Regions from separate parts of the Streptomyces castrisilvae genome, predicted to be linked through region 1. Evidence: riboswitches for the same ligand, from Rfam matches in the RefSeq annotation. Region 1 holds a riboswitch; each other region holds the start of a gene.
The links. A riboswitch is a leader RNA that binds a small molecule or an ion and turns the genes downstream of it on or off. The one in region 1 is predicted to bind cyclic di-AMP.
Positions count from the first base shown of each region.

Region 2: another riboswitch for cyclic di-AMP. It lies ahead of P8A18_RS02860 (C40 family peptidase); the one in region 1 lies ahead of P8A18_RS18050 (M23 family metallopeptidase).
Region 3: another riboswitch for cyclic di-AMP. It lies ahead of P8A18_RS30580 (M23 family metallopeptidase); the one in region 1 lies ahead of P8A18_RS18050 (M23 family metallopeptidase).
Region 4: another riboswitch for cyclic di-AMP. It lies ahead of P8A18_RS26240 (M23 family metallopeptidase); the one in region 1 lies ahead of P8A18_RS18050 (M23 family metallopeptidase).

Region 1 covers NZ_CP120997.1:4,198,125-4,203,089, forward strand. The annotation lists gene P8A18_RS18030 (NAD(P)/FAD-dependent oxidoreductase) at 1-547, shown strand, start outside; gene P8A18_RS18035 (SHOCT domain-containing protein) at 501-920, opposite strand; tRNA gene P8A18_RS18040 (tRNA-Met) at 1,088-1,161, shown strand; gene P8A18_RS18045 (PP2C family protein-serine/threonine phosphatase) at 1,345-2,508, shown strand; cyclic di-AMP (ydaO/yuaA leader) riboswitch at 2,720-2,873, shown strand; gene P8A18_RS18050 (M23 family metallopeptidase) at 2,885-4,120, shown strand; gene P8A18_RS18055 (PrsW family intramembrane metalloprotease) at 4,220-4,965, opposite strand, start outside.
Region 2 covers NZ_CP120997.1:740,118-745,082, forward strand. The annotation lists gene P8A18_RS02845 (NAD-dependent epimerase/dehydratase family protein) at 1-547, shown strand, start outside; partial or broken gene P8A18_RS02850 (ATP-dependent Clp protease proteolytic subunit) at 688-1,260, shown strand; gene P8A18_RS02855 (hypothetical protein) at 1,268-1,576, shown strand; cyclic di-AMP (ydaO/yuaA leader) riboswitch at 1,888-2,060, shown strand; gene P8A18_RS02860 (C40 family peptidase) at 2,064-2,537, shown strand; gene P8A18_RS02865 (ATP-binding protein) at 2,575-3,006, opposite strand; gene P8A18_RS02870 (helix-turn-helix domain-containing protein) at 3,211-4,071, shown strand; gene P8A18_RS02875 (DUF397 domain-containing protein) at 4,097-4,288, shown strand; gene P8A18_RS02880 (8-amino-7-oxononanoate synthase) at 4,302-4,965, opposite strand, start outside.
Region 3 covers NZ_CP120997.1:7,072,159-7,077,123, forward strand. The annotation lists gene P8A18_RS30575 (alpha-galactosidase) at 46-2,142, shown strand; cyclic di-AMP (ydaO/yuaA leader) riboswitch at 2,434-2,593, shown strand; gene P8A18_RS30580 (M23 family metallopeptidase) at 2,597-3,538, shown strand; gene P8A18_RS30585 (SGNH/GDSL hydrolase family protein) at 3,721-4,575, shown strand; gene P8A18_RS30590 (STM4011 family radical SAM protein) at 4,593-4,965, opposite strand, start outside.
Region 4 covers NZ_CP120997.1:6,020,139-6,025,103, reverse strand. The annotation lists gene P8A18_RS26255 (bifunctional acetate--CoA ligase family protein/GNAT family N-acetyltransferase) at 1-1,792, opposite strand, end outside; gene P8A18_RS26250 (HPr family phosphocarrier protein) at 1,966-2,247, shown strand; gene P8A18_RS26245 (GntR family transcriptional regulator) at 2,430-3,134, opposite strand; gene P8A18_RS26240 (M23 family metallopeptidase) at 3,324-4,178, opposite strand; cyclic di-AMP (ydaO/yuaA leader) riboswitch at 4,192-4,359, opposite strand; gene P8A18_RS26235 (M16 family metallopeptidase) at 4,582-4,965, opposite strand, start outside.

The sequences.
Region 1 (4,965 bases):
CAATCCGACGCTGGGACAGGGGGTGTCCCTGGCCCTGTGGGCGGCCCAGTGGGTGGCCGGCAACGCCGGCGCCGCGGCGGACGACCCGGCGTCGTTCGCGGACGCCTACCACCGCTGGGCCGGGCGCCGGCTGCGCCCGTGGTTCGACGTCCAGGTCGCGACGGACCGGGCCAACGAGGCCCGGCTGAAGAACCTCGGGCGGGAACCGGACCGCACACCGACGGGCGGGGTCCGGGGAGCGGCGGACGGGGAGGGAGGCCGGGAAAGTGTCCGGGAGAAGGCCGCCCTGTCCGCGTGTTCCTGGGAGGACCCGGTCGTGATGCGGGCCCGCGCCCGTGTCCGCCATCTCGTCGAGACCGCCGACCGGGCCTACGGCACCGAGGAGGTGCGGGCCCGGCTGGCGGTCTGGCTGGCGGACCACCCGGACTTCACGCCCGGGACCGACGGCCCCGGGCGTGACGAGTGGGAGTCGGCCGTGCGCACCGTGCGGCGGCCCGGCGTCAGACCAGGATCCTCGACTTCGCCCGCTGGTACTCCTCCTCGGTGAGCGCGCCCTTGTCCTTGAGGTCGGAGAGCCTCGACAGGTCCTCGACGTGGCTGCCCCCGCGGGTGCCGTCCCGACCGTCCCGGCCGTCCGTGCCGGCCGCCTCTCTCACGTACGCCTTGAAGGCGGCCTCGCGCTCCTTGGCCTCCCGGGCGTCGCGCTTGCTCATGGACCTGCCGCGGGCGACCACGTAGATGAGAACGCCCAGGTAGGGCAGGACCAGCACCAGGATCAGCCAGCCGGCCTTGGCCAGGCCACCGAGGTCGTGGCTGCGGAAGACGTCCATGATGACCCGGAAGAGCAGGAAGAGCCACATGATCCAGAGGAAGAACCAGAGCATCGTCCAGAACAGGTTGAGCAGCGGATAGTCGTCCATCGTCCACTCCCGGAGCCGTGCCGAATGGCTGAATCTGAAACCAGTCATATCACCACATTCACCCCATTGCTCGTTGATGTGGAGCGAGGAGGTCCGCGCATCCGCCGGGGTGGGGCCGCTCGGTGGTCATCAAGGCCGTGAACATGCCGTAGAGTTGCATTCAACGACGCGGGGTGGAGCAGCTCGGTAGCTCGCTGGGCTCATAACCCAGAGGTCGCAGGTTCAAATCCTGTCCCCGCTACTGAAGGATCAGGCCCGGCACGCATGAAGCGTGCCGGGCCTGATGCGTTTCCCGGGGGCCCTCAGCCCCATCGCTAGCCCCATCGGCCGACGAGGAGTCGCCGTGCGGCCGGGATGCGGTGAGTCTGGGGAGTGGTGCGCGGTACCGTCCGCGGCCGTGGTGGCGCCGGGCAGGAGACCGCAGGTGGGGAAGTGGCAGCGACGGTGGCGGAGGCGCGGCGGCGTGCCGAACCGCCGGCTCGTCCGGACCCTGCCCGCCGCGATGATCCTCGTGGGGGTGGTGTTCGACTTCTTCACCCCGCCCGCCTTCACCGCCGTCCCGATGTTCGCGGCCGCCCCGCTGCTCGCCGCACCCTTCTTCGGCCTGGGCGCGACCATCCGGATCGGGGCCGCCGCGATGGTCGCCATGGTGGCCATGCGGCTGTACAGGGGGGCGCTGCCGGGTGTGGTCCCGTTCATCGAACTGCTCACCGTCTTCACGGTCTTCGTCCAGGCGTGCGTGATCAACCGGGTCGTCCAGCGGAGCAACGAGCGGCTGGCCTCCGCCCGGGTCATCGCGGAGACCGCCATGCGGGCGGTGCTGCCGACGCCGGCCGAGCGGATCGGCGGGCTGCACGTGGCCGCGCGGTACGAGGCGGCGCAGGCGGACGAGTTCGTCGGGGGTGACCTGTTCTCGGCGACCGACACCCCGTACGGCGTGCGGCTGGTGCTCGGGGACGTACGCGGGAAGGGGCTGGACGCGGTGGCCGCGGTGGCGGTGGTCATCGGGGCGTTCCGGGAAGCGGCCGAGCAGGAGAAGTCGCTGGAGGGGGTGGCGCAGCGGCTGGAGCGCGCGCTGGAGCGGGAGTCGACCCGGGACAGCGGCTTCGACACGTTCGAGGAGTTCGTCACCGCCGTGGTCGCGGAGATTCCGCCGGGTGCGCAACGGGTGCGGATCGTGAACCGAGGCCACCCCGAACCGCTGCTGCTGAGTCAGGACGGGGCGGTGGAGACGCTGACGCCTTCGGAGCCCGCGCTGCCGCTGGGCATGGGTCTGGTGGTGCGGCCGGACCGGGCGGACGAGTGGGAGCTGCCGGACGGGGGGACGCTCCTGTTCTACACGGACGGGCTGTCCGAGGCCCGTGACGCCGAGGGTGTCTTCTACGACCCGGTGGAGCGGCTGCGCGGACGGCTCTTCCCCGAGCCCGAGGAGCTGCTCTCCGCGCTCAGCGACGACGTGAGGCTGCATACGGGGGGCAAGGCGACCGACGACATGGCGCTGCTCGCGGTCCTGCGGCCGGCGAAGGGGCAGCCCGACCGGCGCAGGACGGTCAAGATCATCAAACGGGATGCCACCCTCCGTGACTGAAGGGCGTCGCTCCGCATAACATTTGACACACCGTCAGAAATTGGACGATGCCCGGATGGCAAGCAACTCGCCCGCTTCCACCCGGTTGTGTCCCGTAAAGTCCAGGCCAAGGACGTGAACGATCAGCGGGAACAGCTTGGAATCGGGCCCGCCTGTCTATTAACGTTCGATAACGCAGCGCGGTTGTCCCAGCCGCCGTCAGTGGCGGCACCGTGCGCGAGCGCCGAATTCCGCAAGGGAACCGGGGAACCACCTACATGGGGTGAATCGGGCATCTCTGTCTTCGTAAGAGGCGGAGGAGCCCGTAGGAGACCTTCCTGCTCCGAACCCGTCAGCTAACCCGGTAGGCGAGAAGGAAGGAAAGGAGTGCGCCCGCGTGGCGTCCAACAAGCCTGCCCCCGAATCCCCTTCCAGGTTCGTGCCCGAGTACGGCCCCGGCTTCGCCCCGGTCCCCGGCACCGCGTACGTCCCGGAGCAGGGAAGCGGCTACGCGACCGATCCGGGCAACGGCTTTGCCGGCGGCACCGTCTTTGCCGACGGCACCGGCCCGGACTTCGGCACTGGCCCCGACTTCGGCACCGGGCCCGACTTCGGCACCGGCTTCCGCGCGGACGCGGGTGACGCCGGTTCCGACCGGACCTGGGAGGAATGGAACCCCACCGAGGAGTCCGTCCGCCCCGTCCGAGGCAAGCACCGCGTCGCCAAGCAGCGCAATGGTCTGGCCCGTAGCTCCACCGTCCTCGGCGTCGGTGTCATCGCGGCCGTCGGCGCGGGTGGCATGGCCACTGCGCAGAGCAAACCGCCGGTCTCCATCTCTCTTCCCGATTCCATCGCGGACAATCTCCCCGACGCCAAGTCCCTCCCCGGCGTGGGCGCGTTGTTCTCCGGTGAGGCCGAGGCCGACACCCCGGCCACCGCGACCGCCGCCGCCCCGCTGACGACCGCCGGCATCACCACCGCCGAGGCCGAGCAGGGCACCACGGACGCCGGTGAGGCGCTGCGCGCCCGCATCCTCCAGCAGGCCGAGCAGCAGCAGGGCGCCGCCGACGCCGAGGCCAAGGCGGCCGAGGAGAAGGCCGCGGCGGAGAAGGCCGCCGCCGAGGCGAAGAAGCAGCAGGACGAGGCCGAGGCCAAGGCAGCCGCCGAGAAGAAGAAGGCGGAGGAGGAGGCGAAGAAGAAGGCCGAGGCCCTGCGCCTGGCCAAGCTCGCCGCCAGCTACGCCATCCCGACCTCCTCGTACACGATCACCTCGACGTTCGGCGAAGCCGGTTCGATGTGGTCCTCCGGTTACCACACGGGCCTCGACTTCGCGGCGCCGACCGGTACCCCGATCAAGGCCATCCACACCGGCACCATCAAGTCGGCCGGCTGGTCCGGCGCCTACGGCTACCGCACGGTGCTGGAGCTGGACGACGGTACGGAGCTGTGGTTCTGCCACCAGTCCTCGATCGGCGTCACCGTCGGCCAGAAGGTCACCACCGGCGACACCATCGGACGCGTCGGCGCGACCGGCAATGTCACCGGCCCGCACCTCCACCTGGAGGTCCACACCCCGGACGGCACCGGCATCGACCCGATGGCCTGGCTCCGCGCCCGTGGCCTGACCGTCTGACACCCCTTCCGCTCCGGCGCGCCCCCTCGCGTTCACACGCGCCGCGGCGCGCCCCCGCACGGCCGCTCCGCGGCCACCGAACCCCGGCAGTCCTGGCGCTCACCCCCCGACGTCAGGGCTGCCGGTCTGCTGTGGTGCGGTGTACGGCGGCTGCGCGTACGGCTGGTAGGCGTACGGCTGTTGGCCGTGGGCGCCGGGGCCGTACGGCTGCGCCGGGTACGCGTAGGGGCCGGGGCCGTACGGGCCGGTGGGCCCGCGCGCTCCGTACCACGGGTAAGGGCCCGGCGGCGGGGCGGCGCGGCGGGCGCGCACGCGCTGCGTGACCTGGGCGGCGTAGGCCAGGGCGGGGCCCGCGACATCCCGGCGCTGCCACAGGTGGTGCAGCAGCTCCAGCTCGCGCGCGGCGAAGTCCGGGTCCGCCGTGCCCCGGCGGACCTGCCGGCGCAGGAAGGCCAGGGACGTCGCGAACGCCTCGTACTCGGCGACCGTCCGCGCCGCCGCCCTGCCGCGCTCCCTGGCCGCGGCCGGTGCGGACGAGGCGGCGTGCGCCGGGTGGTGGCCGCCGTACGGGCGGACCGCTACCTCGTACCGTCGCCGCGCCGCGTTCCTCGCCAGGGCGCGGGCCCGCATCGAGGCGAGGGTGAGAGGTTCGGCGGGCGCCAGCCAGCCGGCCTCCGCGTACACCGGGAGCTCGACGGCGAGCGTGCGCAGCTCGTTGCGGCGCGACCGGACGGCCAGCCAGGTCACCAGGCCGAAGACCGGGACCATGAAGGCCCCGTACACGACGTAGAAGCCGTACCGGCCGAAGGTCGGCGAGCCGTTCCACAGGGAGTGCATGCCCATCG
Region 2 (4,965 bases), 3.5 Mb from region 1:
CGCGGTCCACGGCCCGCACTGCCGCTCGCCGCGCGAGCTGTACTTCGTCAAGCGGGCGCTGGACGGCCGGACCCGTCGCGTGCTGGCGTACGAAGGCAAGTCACGCTTCCATCCCGTGCACGCGGCCAACGTCGCCGAGCTGATCCGGCTGGCCGCCCTCAGGCCCGGCTCCCGGGTGCTGAACGCCGCGGATCCGCAGGCCCCGACGGTCGCGGAGATCGGCGAGGCCGTGGACGCGGTGCTGGGCCGGAGCACGGAGACGGTGCTCATGCCGGGCGCCCCCTCGGACGAAGGCGTCGGCTCGACGCCCTGGAGCGTGCCGCTCCCCATCGTCTACGACATGACGGCCGCCGAGCGGGAGCTCGGGTACCGGCCGGTGACGGGGTACGCCGAGTCGCTGCCGGAGACCGTCGCGTGGATCACCGCGCAGCTGGCGGGGCGTGACTGGCAGGACGCCTATCCCGCGATGGTCCGGTCGTACGGCACGGGTCTTTTCGACTACACGGCGGAGGACGCCTGGCTGCGGGAGCACGACCGGGCGGTCTGAGCCGGCCCGTCGGCGGGCGGCGCGGTGGGGCGCCGTCCGCCGGGGCGCGACGCTGCGGCGTCAGGCGTCCGGCCCGTGGTGCCCGCGGTGTTCGGCGGCGATACCGAAGCGGTGCCGTTCGCCGGGAGCGGACGCGGTGGAGCCGCACCCTCGACCCGTACTCCAAGCTGCTGGGCGAGCGCATCGTCTTCCTCGGCACCGCGCTGGACGACACGGCGGCCAACGACCTGGTGGCGCAGTTGATGTACCTGGAGCACGACGCGCCCGACCGGCCCGTCTCGCTGTACATCAACTCGCCGGGCGGCTCGTTCGGTGCGATGACCGCGCTCTACGACACGGTGGCCTTCCTCAGCTGCGAGGTGGAGACCTTCTGCCTCGGCCGGGCGGGCGCCGGCGCGGCCGTGCTGCTCGCCGCGGGCGCCCCGGGGCGGCGGCACATCCTGCCCGGCGCCCAGGTGGTGGTGAGCCGGCCGGGACTGGCCGAACCCGTCCGGGGCCAGCCGTCCAACCTGGAGATCGAGGCGCGGGAACTGGCCCGGATGCGCGAGACGATGGCCGGCATGCTGGCCCGTCATACGGGGCACAGCGCCGAACAGGTCGTCCGGGACACCGAGCGCGATCTCATCCTCGACGCGGAGGGCGCGCGAGCCTACGGCCTGGTCGACCACATCGTGCACAGCCGCGTCCCGGTGCCGCCGCACACCGAGCGGTGAACCGGCGATGCCCTCACCGGAGTTCTCCCCGCTGCCTGCCCTGACGCGGGCCGAGTGCGAGTTCATCGACCACTATCTGCACGTCATCGACCAGATGGGCCGGATCAATCCGGCGCGGAACGACGACACCTACGCGGCCCTGCGCGCCGCGCAGGCGCTGGCCTCGCACGCGGCGGCCCAGCGTGACGCGCTCGCTCTGATGCACCGGCGCGGTGAAACCCGCATCCACACCACCACGTTGACGAGGGCGCTGCGGGCGCTGGACGGGGAGCGGCGGGCGGCGCGGGTGATCCTGCCACCCGGCCCGCCGAGTTGACACGCCCGACGGGCGAACCGATTTTCCTCGCTCGTTCGGCGTAGGCATTGACTCGCGCGAGCGACCGCTCGACTTGCGTTTTCGTGATGCACGGGGGCCGGGATCTTTCGCGACACCGCTGGTACGGCGACGGCCGGGAGGGGCTCGCGGACCGGTTGAAGCCCGTCTGTCCACCTGAACGGGCGATCCGTGAGGATCTTCACTTATGGCCGTTTCACCTCGGAAATCCGGCACTCGGTGAGTCAAGATCCCTGGGACGACAAGCCCCCGCCACCGCGGCGGGGCGGTCCGGGCGGACGCCGAGTCCTGCCGCCGTCCGGATGCCTGGTCGACAGGAGTGGATCGGCAGGAGTGGAGGACCCGAGCACTACGGGACGACCGGTTTTCCGGAGGTCCCTCGGGGTGAAGCCGCCTTGTGCGGCCGGGCGACTTCGCCAGCCCGAACCCGACAGGTCATCCTTCACAGGCGGCTGACGAAGGGTTGCGCATGAGTGCGCAGGTTCATGTCCCGTCTCTGCTCGTCCGGGCCACTACGGCCTCGGCCATGACGCTCGCCGCCGTCGGCGGCACGCTGTTCGTCCCCGGCGCCGCCCCCGAGGCCCAGGCCGCCGGTCATTCGATGAAGGCCCTGAACATCGCCGCGTCGAAGAAGGGGGCGCCCTACCGGTGGGGCGCCACCGGCCCCAGCCGCTTCGACTGTTCGGGGCTGACGCTGTACTCGTTCAAGAAGGCCGGCAAGCAACTCCCCCGCACGGCCCAGCAGCAGTACAACAAGACCCGCCACATCTCCGCCTCCCAGCGGCAGCGCGGCGACCTGGTCTTCTTCCATTCCGGCAGCGGTGTCTACCACGTGGGGATCTACGCCGGCAGCGGCAAGATCTGGCACTCGCCGAAGACCGGCGCCGTGGTCCGCCTGGAGAAGATCTGGACCAAGAGCGTCTACTACGGCCGGGTCGGCTGACGCCCGGCCCCGGCCGGGCGCGTGGGCGCTTCGGACGTCAGGGCTGGACGGGGACGTGCCAGGGGAGCGCGACCCAGACGGTCTTGCCGCCGTCGGGCGCGGGCGTGACGGACAGCCGGCCGCCGTACTCCTTGGCGAGGGAGCGGATGATGACCAGGCCGCGTCCGTTGTCCTGCTGGACCGCTGCGGGCAGCCGCTGGGGCCGGCGCGGATGGCTGTCCGTCACGCCGAGGCGCAGCTGTTCCTCGCGCTCCAGCCGCAGGTCCACGGTGAACGTGGGTGAAAGACCGAACGTGTGCAGGACGGCGTTGGTGGCGAGCTCCGAGACAATGAGCCGTACGGTCTCGGCCGTCTCCGCGCCCTCGGGCAGGCCCCATTCGGCCAGGACCCGGCCCACGTACCTGCGGGCCTCGGCGACCGAGGCCGGCTCGCTCGGCAGAGTGACACGTGCCTCTTGATGGTCTGCCATGGCGAGCCGTCCCTTTCCCACCTGTTCCGGGCCGGCGAGCGGTCCGGTTGTACTTGGCGCCAGATTGCCATCGATGCTGCCCCCTGCGACGGCGATCCACCAAGATATGCATATATCTGTCGCTCAAACCGGTGAACTCTCCCCACTCGGACCCGCGCGGGCGCCACACTGTCCCCTCGGCAGGCAGCGGGAGGGAGCCATCAGATGCAGCACGGTCCTGCGGTGCGGCGCCGCAAGCTCGGGGAGGAGCTGCGGAGTCTGCGCCACGCGTCGGGTCTCACGAGCCGGGAGGCCGCGGGACTGCTCGGCTGGCACCAGTCGAAGGTGAGCCGCATCGAGACAGGCGTCAGCGGGGTGCGGCCCGAGGACGTGCAACGGCTGCTGGACGCGTACGGCATGCAGGACCCCAAGCTGCGCGAAGTGCTGGGCGCGCTCGCCGGTTCGGCGGGCGGGGGCGGCGCCGGCTGGTGGCACGCGTACCGTGGTCTCATCCCCCCGCAGTACCGCGACTTCATCAGCCTGGAGTCACAGGCGCGCACGGCCCGCACGCTGGAGACCTCGGTGGTGCCCGGTCTGCTGCAGACGGCCGACTACGCCCGCGCGGTGACCCGGGCCTCCCTCGACGGGCTTCCGACCGGCCAGGTGGACTCGCTAGTGGAGGTACGGCTGACCCGGCAGGGAGTGCTGCGCAGCGATCCGCCGCTACGGCTGAGCGCGGTGCTCGACGAGGCGGTGCTGCGCCGGGAGGTGGGAGGCCGGCGAGTGATGCGCGAGCAGTTGCGCCATCTCGCACGGGTGTCGCAACTGCCACATGTGCGACTTCAGATACTGCCGTTCTCGGTCGGTGGCTATGTGAGCCTAACCAGCCCTTTCGTTATCTTTTCCTTTCCGACTGCTTCTGACCTTGACGTGGTCGTTCTTGACCACCTGACGAGTAGCCTCTATCTGGAACGGAAAGAAGACCTTGCGGCGTACAGCTCGGCCTTCCGCACCCTTCAGACACACGCGCTGTCGCCGGAGCACTCGCTGGATCTGATCGCCGCGATCGACCGCGACGATCGCTGACCCCCCACTGCCCGGAGGAATCGTCATGTCGGATTGCCCCGCACAGCAGGCGTTACGGTGGCGGCGCAGCAGCCGCAGCACGGGCATGAACAACTGCGTGGAGACCGCCCCGTTCGACAGGCGGCTGGCCGTGCGCGACTCCAAGGACGTGTCCAGGCCGCCTCTGACGTTCTCCACCACGGCCTGGACGTCGTTCGTCACCGATCTGAAGATCTGAGCCGAGCCCCGCCTCACGCCCGCGGAGCGGTCCGCCGTACGGTCGCCACCGCCCGCGCGATCTGCTCGTCCGTCAGGTCGGCGCGGGCGGTGAGCCGCAGCCGGGAGATGCCGTCGGGCACGGACGGCGGCCGGAAGCAGCCGACCGCCATGCCGGCCGCCCGGCAGTCGGCGGCCCAGCGGACGGCGGCGTCGGGCGAGGGCGCGCGGACCGAGACCACGGCCGCGTCGGGACGTACGGCGGTCAGTCCGGCCGAGGTCAGTCCGCCGTACAGCGCGGTGGCGACCGTACGCGCCCTGAGCGCGCGTTCCGGTTCGCGGCACAGCAGCCGCAGTGCGCCGAGGGCCGCTCCGGCGGCGGCGGGGGCGAGCCCGGTGTCGAAGATGAACGTGCGGGCGGTGTTGACGAGGTGGTCGATGACCCGGGCGGGGCCGAGGACCGCGCCGCCCTGGCTGCCCAGGGACTTGGAGAGGGTGAGCGTGGCGACAATGTCGTCGCCGCCCGAGAGGGAGGCGGCGGCGAGCGCGCCTCGCCCGCCTTCCCCGAGGACCCCCAGGCCGTGCGCGTCGTCCACGAGGAGTGCGGCGTTCTCCGCGCGGCAGACGTCGGCCAGTGCGGCCAGCGGCGCGGCGTCGCCGTCGACGGAGAAGACCGAGTCGGTGACGGCGAGCTTCCGG
Region 3 (4,965 bases), 2.9 Mb from region 1:
GATGTGCGGAACTGTGTGAATCTGTGGCACGTGGACGGGGGCGCGATGATCGAGACGGGCGACCGGGGCCGGACCTGGCTGCTGACCGGGGCGAGCGGCAGCTACGCCTTGCATCTCACCGGCCGGCACGAGCTGCTGCACCTGCACTGGGGCCCGCGGATCTCCCTGGCCGCCGCCGAAGCCCTGGCCGCCGCACCCGCGCCGCCCGGCCGGGGCTTCGAGTCCCCGCTGGACGGCCGCGAGGAGTACCCGGTGGAGGGCGGCCCGCGGTTCGTGCGCCCCGCACTCTCGGTGCGCACCGACGAGGTGCGCGGGACCGCGTGGGTGTTCACGGGCGACGCCGTGGACGGCGACGAGCTGCGGATCTCCTTCGACGATCCGCTGCACCGCCTCGCGATCACCCTGCACTACCGGATGCGCGACGACTCCGACGTCATCGAGCGCTGGACCACGCTCACCCACACCGGACCGGACGGCCCGCCCGTCGAACTGCTCCGCGCCGACGCGGCGGCCTGGTCCCCGCCCGCCCGCGACGGCTGGCGGCTCAGCCGGCTGCACGGCCGCTGGGCGGCGGAGACCCAGCTGGAGCGCACCGAGCTGGCGTACGGGGAACACCTCCTGTCCAGCCGGCGCGGCCACACCGGCCACCAGGGCCTGCCCTGGCTCGCCCTGGACGCGGACGGCGCGGCCACCGAGGAGAACGGCGAGGTCTACGGCTGCGCCCTCGGCTGGTCCGGGTCCTGGCGCATCGCCGTACAGCGGCTGCCCGACGGGCTCGTACAGATCACCGGCGGCGCCGGCTACGACGACTCCGGGCTGCTGCGCCTCGCGCCCGGTCGGTCGTACACCAGCCCCGTCTTCGCCGGACTGTGGAGCGCGGCGGGCTTCGGCGGGGCCAGCCGCGCCTGGCACGCCTGGCAGCTCGCCCATGTGATCCCCGACGCTTCCGAGCCGCGCCCGGTCCTCTACAACTCCTGGGAGGCCACCCGGTTCGACATCGCGGAGGACCAGCAGCGGGCCCTCGCCGAGCGCGCGGCGGCGATGGGCGTCGAGCTGTTCGTCGTGGACGACGCCTGGTTCGGGCAGCGGGTGAGCGACCGGGCCGGGCTCGGCGACTGGACGCCGAACCCGGAGCGGTTCCCGGACGGGCTCGGCCCGCTCGCCCGGTATGTGCACGGGCTGGGCATGCGGTTCGGGATCTGGGTCGAGCCCGAGATGGTCAATCCCGACAGCGATCTCTACCGTGCCCACCCCGACTGGGTGCAGCACTTCCCCGGGCGGGAGCGGACGGAGTTCCGCAATCAGCTGGTCCTGAACCTGGCCCGCCCGGACGTGCGGGCGTATCTGTGGGAGCGGCTGGACGCGCTGCTGTCCACCACGCCGGTCGACTATGTGAAGTGGGACTTCAACCGCTGCTTCTCGGACGCGGGCTGGCCGGGCGCGGACTACCCGCAGCGGCTCTGGACCGAGCACGTGGACGGCCTGTACGCGCTGATCGACCGGCTGCGCGCCGCCCACCCCGCAGTCGCCTTCGAGTCCTGCTCGGGCGGGGGCGGCCGCGTCGACCTGGGCATCCTCTCCCGTACGGACCAGGTCTGGACGTCGGACAACACCGACCCGCTGGACCGCCTCGCCATCCAGGAGGGCTTCGGGCAGATCCATCCCGCCCGGGTGATGGCGGCCTGGGTCACGGACAGCCCGAACCTCCAGCTGAACGGCCGCTTCTCCTCGCTGCGCTTCCGGTTCGTGAGCGCCATGGCCGGGGTGCTGGGGATCGGCGGCGACCTCACCGAGTGGAGCGGGGCCGAGCTGGACGAGGCGCGCGGGTGGGTGGAGCTGTACAAGGAGATCCGCCCGGTCGTGCAGCTGGGGGAGCTGTACCGGCTGCGCGCGCCGGACAGCGGACTCGGCGCCGTGCAGTACGTGCGGGGCGCGGACACCGTCGTACTGATGTGGCTCCATGCCCAGCGGTACGGGGAGGAGCCGCCGGCCCTGCGGCTGCGCGGTCTCGATCCGGAGGCCACGTACACCTGCCTGGACACGGGGGCCGCGCACCACGGTTCGGTGCTGCTGCACCACGGCTTGCGCACCGGGCTGAGCGGGGACCTGGACGCGCGGGTGCTGCGGCTGCGGCGTGGGTGACGGCTACGGCATGTCCGTAATGTGGCGTTTTGCCGAACATGCCCCGGTTGCAAGGGAGATGATCACCCGCTCGTGAGCGGGATCATATCCGTGACGGTGTGTGGTGGCGGTGCGGTGGGGTAGTCCGTATGCCGCGCGGAAAGCCAAGATCCGTAATCCACGGAGTGTGACCGGAATTCCGCGCCGAATTTCCGGTGCCGAATCCCGGGCGGAACCCGTGGCTTGTTTCCGCCGTCCCGGCTCGCTTACGTTCCATGTCAATCCGGATGGAACGCCCAATCCTGCCGCCGTCCGGAATTCGCACCCACTCACCGTGTGGCAGGAGCGGGGGAACCAGGTAAGCCGCCGACCGGGAGAACCGGCCGGCTAGGGGTGAAGCCGCGCCAGCCGCGGCCGGGCATCTCCAGCCCGAACCCGACAGCTCACCTCGCAGGCGCCGGAGAGGAAACCCTTCATGCCCATTTCGGGTAAGCACCGTCGTCCCAAGTCCAGCACCATCGCCCGTGGTGTCGTCGCCGCGAGCGCCGGCGGAGCCGTCATCGCTCTTCCGCTGCTCGGCGCCACCGGTGCCAACGCCGCGGAGCAGGCCGCCCCGGCCACCTCGAAGTCGGCCGCCGCGCACAGCACCCCGGCCAAGTCCGCGAAGAGCGCCGGCACCACCACCTACTCCGTCGTCTCCGGCGACTACCTGTCGAAGATCGCGGCCGAGCACAAGCTCAAGGGCGGCTGGCACAAGCTGTACCAGGACAACCGCGACGTCGTCGGCGAGAACCCGAGCCTGATCTTCCCGGGCATGAAGCTGACGCTCGGCGCCAAGTCGGCCGCGACCGCCTCCACCACCCCGTCGAAGGCCCCCGCCCGGACGGAGGCGAAGGCCGCCCCGAAGACCGAGGCCAAGACGACCGGCACGAAGACCACCACGGCCTCCGAATCCTCCTCCGGCGCCTCCGCGTCCCAGGAGGCCCAGGCCCCGGCCGCCCAGGACAACGCCTCCGGTTACGTCCACCCGGTCCCCGGCAACCACACCACCGCCTACCGCGCCTCCGGCGCCAGCTGGTCCAGCGGCAGCCACACCGGCATCGACTTCCCCGTCGCCACCGGCACCAGCGTGAAGGCCATCACCTCCGGCACCGTCGTCACCGCCGGCTGGGGCGGCGCCTACGGCAACGAGGTCGTCATCAAGCACGCCGACGGCCACTACTCGCAGTACGGCCACATGTCCTCGCTCTCCGTCTCGGCGGGCCAGACCGTGACCGCGGGCCAGCAGATCGGCCTCTCCGGCTCCACCGGCAACGCCACCGGCCCGCACCTCCACTTCGAGGTCCGCACCGGCCCGGCGTACGGCTCGGACATCGACCCGATCGCCTACCTGGCGTCGCACGGGATCAACGTCTGATCCAGCAGGACCGGCCCGCTGAACCGGGCCGCGGCAGGACAGAGAGGGGCGGTGCGCGGCGGCGCACCGCCCCTCTGCTTATTCCCCCTTTACCGAAACCTGACCGGGTGGTTTATCTCACCACCCGTCAACCCCTTATTACGGTCGCGTAGGTCACATTAAGGGGTGCAGGATATGCGCTTGTGGCAGACGATTCGAGAAACATCCAACAGGGCGTCATCAACCGACAGGGCGCCATCGGGTCGTACGCGGCGATTGGCGACAGTTTCACCGAGGGAGTCGGCGACCCCGGCCCGGACGGAACGTTCGTCGGCTGGGCCGACCGGCTCGCGGTCCTTCTCGCGGACCGGCTCCCGGAACCCGGCACGGCAGCGGACGCCGAGGTCTCACCCGTTCCCGCGCACGGGGATTTCCGGTACGCCAATCTCGCCGTACGAGGACGCCTCCTCGACCAGATAGTCGAGGAGCAGGTGCCCCGCGCCAAGGAACTCGCCCCCGATCTGGTGAGCTTCTGCGCCGGCGGCAACGACATCATCCGGCCCGGCACCGACCCCGACGACGTGGCCGAACGCTTCGAGCGCGCGGTCGCCGACCTGACCGGCTCGGTCGGCACCGTCATGATCACCACCGGCTTCGACACCCGTGGCGTGCCCGTGCTGCGCCATCTGCGCGGCAAGATCGCCACCTACACCGCCCACGTACGGGCCATCGCCGACCGCTACGACTGCCCGGTGCTCGACCTGTGGTCGCTGCGCTCCGTGCAGGACCGGCGCGCCTGGGACGGCGACCGGCTGCATCTGTCGCCCGAGGGGCACACCCGGGTCGCGCTGCGCGCCGCCCAGGTCCTCGGACTCGACGTGCCGGCCGACCCGGACCAGGAATGGCCGCCGCAGCCCCCGCGCGGCACCCTGGAGGTCCGGCGCGACGACATCCACTGGGCGCGCGAATACCTCGTCCCGTGGATCGGACGACGGCTGCGCGGCGAGTCCTCCGGGGACCACGTCGAGCCGAAGCGGCCGGACCTGCTGCCGCTCTGACAGAACCGTCGCTGTCCTCAGCCGCCCGCCGCGGCGGCCGGGGACAGCGGCAGCGCGGCCGGTACGCGCTCCAGCACCCCGCCCGCGAAGACGTCGTACAGCGGCAGCGTCTCCAGATGCACATAGCCGATGTGGCAGTCGCAGACGGCGAGCGGGCAGGCCCTCGGCCCCAGCGCCCGGCGGTAGCTGCCGTCGTACAGATTGCCCAGCTCGGCCCGGACGAAGTGGCAGCGGCGCACCGTCCCGTTCCCGTCCACCGAGATCACCGACTCACCGGTCCGGCAGGGCAGCCCCGCCGAGCGGTGCGGATGACGGCTGTACGGGAACAGCGGGTCGATCGCCGTCCACCGGCCGGCCTCCTCGTCCGTGTAGGTGTGTCCCTCGGCGGCG
Region 4 (4,965 bases), 1.8 Mb from region 1:
TGGCGGCCGCCGCGTGCAGGGCGGTGGCCAGGACCTCGCCGTCGCCCGACTCCGCCTCGCCGTCCTCGCCGACCCAGGGGATGGCCGTCACGATCACGGCGTCGCAGTCCCCGTCGGCCAGCGCCCCGGCCAGCGCGTCCCTGAAGTCCTGCGGGGTGGCGGAGGTGGTGAGGTCGACGGGCGGGCGCGGGCGGAGGCCCTCGGCCAGGCAGACGTCGTAGGTGAGCAGGCCGAGGGACTCGGAGTTGCCGAGGATCGCGACGCGTCCGCCCGCCGGGAGCGGCTGGTCGGCGAGGAGCAGGCCCGCGTCGACCATCTCGGTGACCGTGTCGACGCGGATCACGCCCGCCTGCCGCATCAGCGCGGAGACCGTCGCGTCGGGGATGCGGCTGACGGGGACGGCGTGGCCGGGCGGGGTGGAACCGCTGTGCCGGGCGCCCTTGACCACGACGACCGGCTTCACGGCGGCGGTGCGGCGGGCGAGGCGGGTGAACTTGCGGGGGTTGCCGAGCGACTCCAGGTAGAGCAGGGCGACGTCGGTGTCCGGGTCGTCGTACCAGTACTGGAGGAAGTCGTTGCCGGAGATGTCGGCGCGGTTGCCGGCCGAGATGAAGGTGGAGAGGCCCGCGCCGCGCCGGTAGAGGCCGGAGAGCAGGGCGATGCCGATCGCGCCGGACTGGGTGAAGAGGCCGATGCGCCCGGAGGCGGGCCGTTCCGGGGCGAGGGAGGCGTTGAGCCGGACCGCCTCGGCGTTGTTGATGATGCCGAAGGCGTTGGGTCCGATGATCCGCATGCCGTACGAACGGGCCTGGCGCACCAGTTCGCGCTGGCGCTCGCGGCCTTCGGCGCCCCACTCGGCGTACCCGGCGGAGAGCACCACCAGGCCCTGGACGCCGTGTTCGCCGCAGTCCGCGACGGCTTCCGGGACCCGGTCGGCCGGTACGGCGACGACGGCGAGGTCGACGGGTTCGCCGATCTCGCCCAGGGAGCGGTGGGCGGGTACCCCGTCGATCGTGGACCGGTCGGCGGCGAAGGCGCTGTTCACGGCGTAGGCGCGGCCGGTGAAGCCCGCGCCGAGCAGGTTGCGCAGGACGGTGCGGCCGACGCCGCCGGGGTTGCGGCCGGCCCCGATGACCGCGACGGAGCCGGGGGCGAGCAGGCGCTGCACGGAGCGGGCCTCGGCACGCTGTTCCCGGGCGCGCTGGACGGCCAGGGACTCGGCGGTGGGTTCGAGGTCCAGGGTGAGGTGGACGGAACCGTCCTCGAAGCTGCGCTGCTGGGTGTAGCCGGCGTCCCGGAACACCTTGATCATTTTGGTGTTGGCGGGCAGCACCTCGGCGGCGAAGCGGCGGATGCCGCGCTCGCGGGCGACGGCCGCGATGTGTTCGAGCAGGGTCGAGGCCACGCCCCGGCCCTGGTGGGCGTCCTGGACGAGGAAGGCGACCTCGGCCTCGTCGGCGGGGGCGGAGGCGGGCCGGCCGGTCGCGTCGATCCGGTCGTAGCGGACGGTGGCGATGAACTCGCCGCCCACCGTGACGGCGAGGCCCACCCTGTCGACGTAGTCGTGATGGGTGAAGCGGTGGACGTCCTTGGCGGAGAGCCGGGGGTAGGGCGCGAAGAAGCGGTAGTACTTCGACTCGTCGGAAACCTGCTCGTAGAAGCTGACCAGGCGTTCGGCGTCGTCCGTGGTGATGGGCCTGATCCGCGCGGTGCCGCCGTCGCGGAGCACCACGTCCGCCTCCCAGTGATCGGGGTAGGCGTGATGCGGACTCTGCTCCGGAGAGGGCTGCATGGGCCAAGCCTACGGCGGTCCCACCGGTCGCGGGGGGCTCGGGGCCGGGGCACTCTGGGTGTCCGGACGACGGTACGGTGCGGGGCGCGGGAGGGCCCGCGGGTCGACCCGGAGCATCGCGCACCACATGAGAGACTGGTCTAGACAACCATTGAATCGTGAAGGGCAGAACCATGGCTGAGCGCCGCGTCAACGTCGGTTGGGCCGAGGGCCTGCACGCCCGCCCCGCTTCCATCTTCGTCCGTGCCGCTACGGCTTCCGGCGTTCCCGTCACCATCGCCAAGGCGGACGGCAACCCGGTGAACGCGGCCTCCATGCTCGCGGTGCTCGGGCTCGGGGCGCAGGGCGGCGAGGAGATCGTCCTCGCGTCCGACGCGGACAACGCCGAGGCCGCTCTGGACCGTCTGGCCAAGCTGGTCGCCGAGGGGCTCGAGGAGCTTCCGGAGACCGTCTGAGTCCGCGCGGCCACGATCGCCGGAATTCTCACGGGAAAGCCGCGGCCCCCCTCACGGGGTGTCGCGGCTTTTTCGTGCGCGCACGCGTACGGGTAATGCGGTGACGGCGCGCACAGAATAATCGGGCGGCCTCTTTTTACGTGTTTTTACATACGCCTTTCTTTCTTTGTACGTGCCCTTTGTTAATTCCGGCCGCTCGCGGTGTTCACGGCACGTTGCGAGGTCCTCACACGGGTGGCGCGGGGGACGGTGGCCGGCCGCGCGGGGTGGCGCAGCCGGTGCGTGGCGCCCGCCCGTTCGGCGAGCTGCGCGGCCAGGGCCCTCGCCCGCTCCGCGTCGCCGCGCGCCACGGCGTCCACGAGCGCGCCGTGCTCGGCCCAGGCGTCGGCCGGGCGGGCCGGCTGGTCGACCGCGTACATCCAGGCGATCTTGTGCCGCAGCTGGGTGAGCAGGGCGATGAGGCCGGGGCTGCCGGATGCCTGGGCGAGCGTCTCGTGGAACCAGCCGCCGAGGGAGCGCAGGTCCTCGCCCTCGCCCCGGCGGGCGCGCTCCTGGCCGAGTCTGACCAGGCCGCGCAGCACCTTGAGGTGGGCGTCGGTGCGGCGCAGGGCGGCACGGGCCGCGCCGAGCGGTTCCAGCAGCATGCGGACCTCCAGGAGGTCGGCGGCCTCCTGCTCGGACGGCTCGGCGACGCAGGCTCCGGCGTGTCTGCGGGTGACCACGAAGCCCTCGGACTCCAGGGTGCGCAGCGCTTCCCGTACGGGGACGCGGGAAACCCCGTAACGCCGCGCGAGCACCTCCTCGGTGAGCCGGCCGCCGCGTTCGAAGACACCGGAGACGATGTCGTCACGGATTGCCGTGCATACCGAATGCGCTGGAACACGCATGTCCGAACCTCCGCCTCAATCCCCGCGAACAGCGGCCGATCGACACCTCTGCCGCGACTCTATTGCAATGCGCCCACATTTCCGATGCCGGGCGGGAATTCATGAATATCTTTTGGTCACGGGCGGGTCCGGGCACGGCGAAGGCCCCGGCACGGTGCCGGGGCCTTCGCCGTGGAGTCGGGCGGGCGGTCAGACGGTGACGCCGTGGGCGCGCAGGTAGGCGACCGGGTCCATGTCGGAGCCGTACGAGGGGGTGGTGCGGGCCTCGAAGTGGAGGTGCGGGCCGGTGGAGTTCCCGGTGGAGCCGGAGAGCCCGATCCGCTGCCCGGCACCGACGCTCTGGCCGACGGCGACGCCGATCGAGGAGAGGTGGCCGTACTGGGTGTACGTGCCGTCCGTCATCCGGAGCACGATGTTGTTGCCGTACGCCCCGCCCCAGCCGGCCTCGACGACCGTACCGGCGCCGACGGCGACGACGGAGCTGCCGGAGGCGGCGTGGAAGTCGATGCCGGAGTGGCTGCCGGAGGACCACAGCGAGCCGCTGGACTTGTAGCCGGTGGTCACGTAGGAGCCGGCGACGGGGAGCTGGTAGGACGTGCCCGGGGTGGCGCGGGCGGAGGAGCGGGCCGCGCGGGACGTGCTCTCGCGCGCCTCCTCGGCACGGGCGGCCGCCTCGGCCTTCGCCTTGGCCCTGGCGGCCTTCTCCGCGGCCTTCTTCTTCGCCTCGGCCTTCTTCTTCGCCTCGGCCTTCTTCTTCGCCTCCGCCTCGGCGGCGGCCTTCTTCTGGGCGACGTCGGCCTGGTGCTGCTGCGCGGCGGCCTGTGCGTCGATCCGGTCGGCGAGGGTGTTCTCGATGGACATGATCTGGGCGAGACCGGTCTCGTCGGCGGCGGGGGCCGGGGAGGCCCCGGCGGCGAGAGCCGGGGAGGCCAGGGAGCCGATGACGCCGGTGGCGGCGAGCGTCGCGACGCCGACGGCCTTGGCGCCGGTACGCGTCAGACGGCCCGGGGCACGGTGCTTCCCGGTGGCACGGGTGAACGCCATGGGGTGGCTGGTCCTTTCCTTCCTTCTCGCCTACCGGGTTAGCTGACGGGTTCGGAGCAGGAAGGTCTCCTACGGATGCCCCGGCCTCGCGGGAGGCGGAAGCGTCCGATTCACCCCAGGGACTGCGTGGGTCCCCGGCTCCCCTGGCTCGCGCCTGACGGGGACTCGGCGATGACTGCCCGGTACGCCGCGGATGCGGCATACGAGTGGCGGACAGCCGGGCCGACGCTAGGCGGCCGCGCTTCCCGTCACCAAACGGACGGGAGGTTTTGTAGCGCATCCCACAGGGTTGATTCATTACCTATGAGACAAAGAGTCATGAATCAGACATAAAAGGAGGCTCCGGCGGCAACGACACGCCGGAGCCTCTCCGTTGCCCGCGCGGCGGGCGGAGTGTGAGCGGTCAGCCGCTGACGACCGTCACCTCTCCGATCCCGAGGGCCCTGACCGGCTCCTCGATGCGCGAGGCGTCACCGACCAGGACCGTGACCAGCCGGTCCACCGGGAAGGCGCTGACCACGGCCGCGGTCGCCTCGACGGTGCCGGTCTCGGCGAGGCGGGCGTACAGCGTCGCCTGGTAGTCGTCCGGAAGGTGCTGTTCCACCTGGTCGGCGAGGGTGCTCGCGACGGAGGCCGCCGTCTCGAACTTCAGCGGGGCGACGCCCACGAGGTTCTGCACGGCGGTCTCGCGCTCGGCGTCCGTCAGACCCTCGGCGGCCAGCGTCCGCAGGACCTTCCAGAGGTCGTCCAGCGCCGGTCCGGTGGACTCGGTGTCCACGGAGCCGCT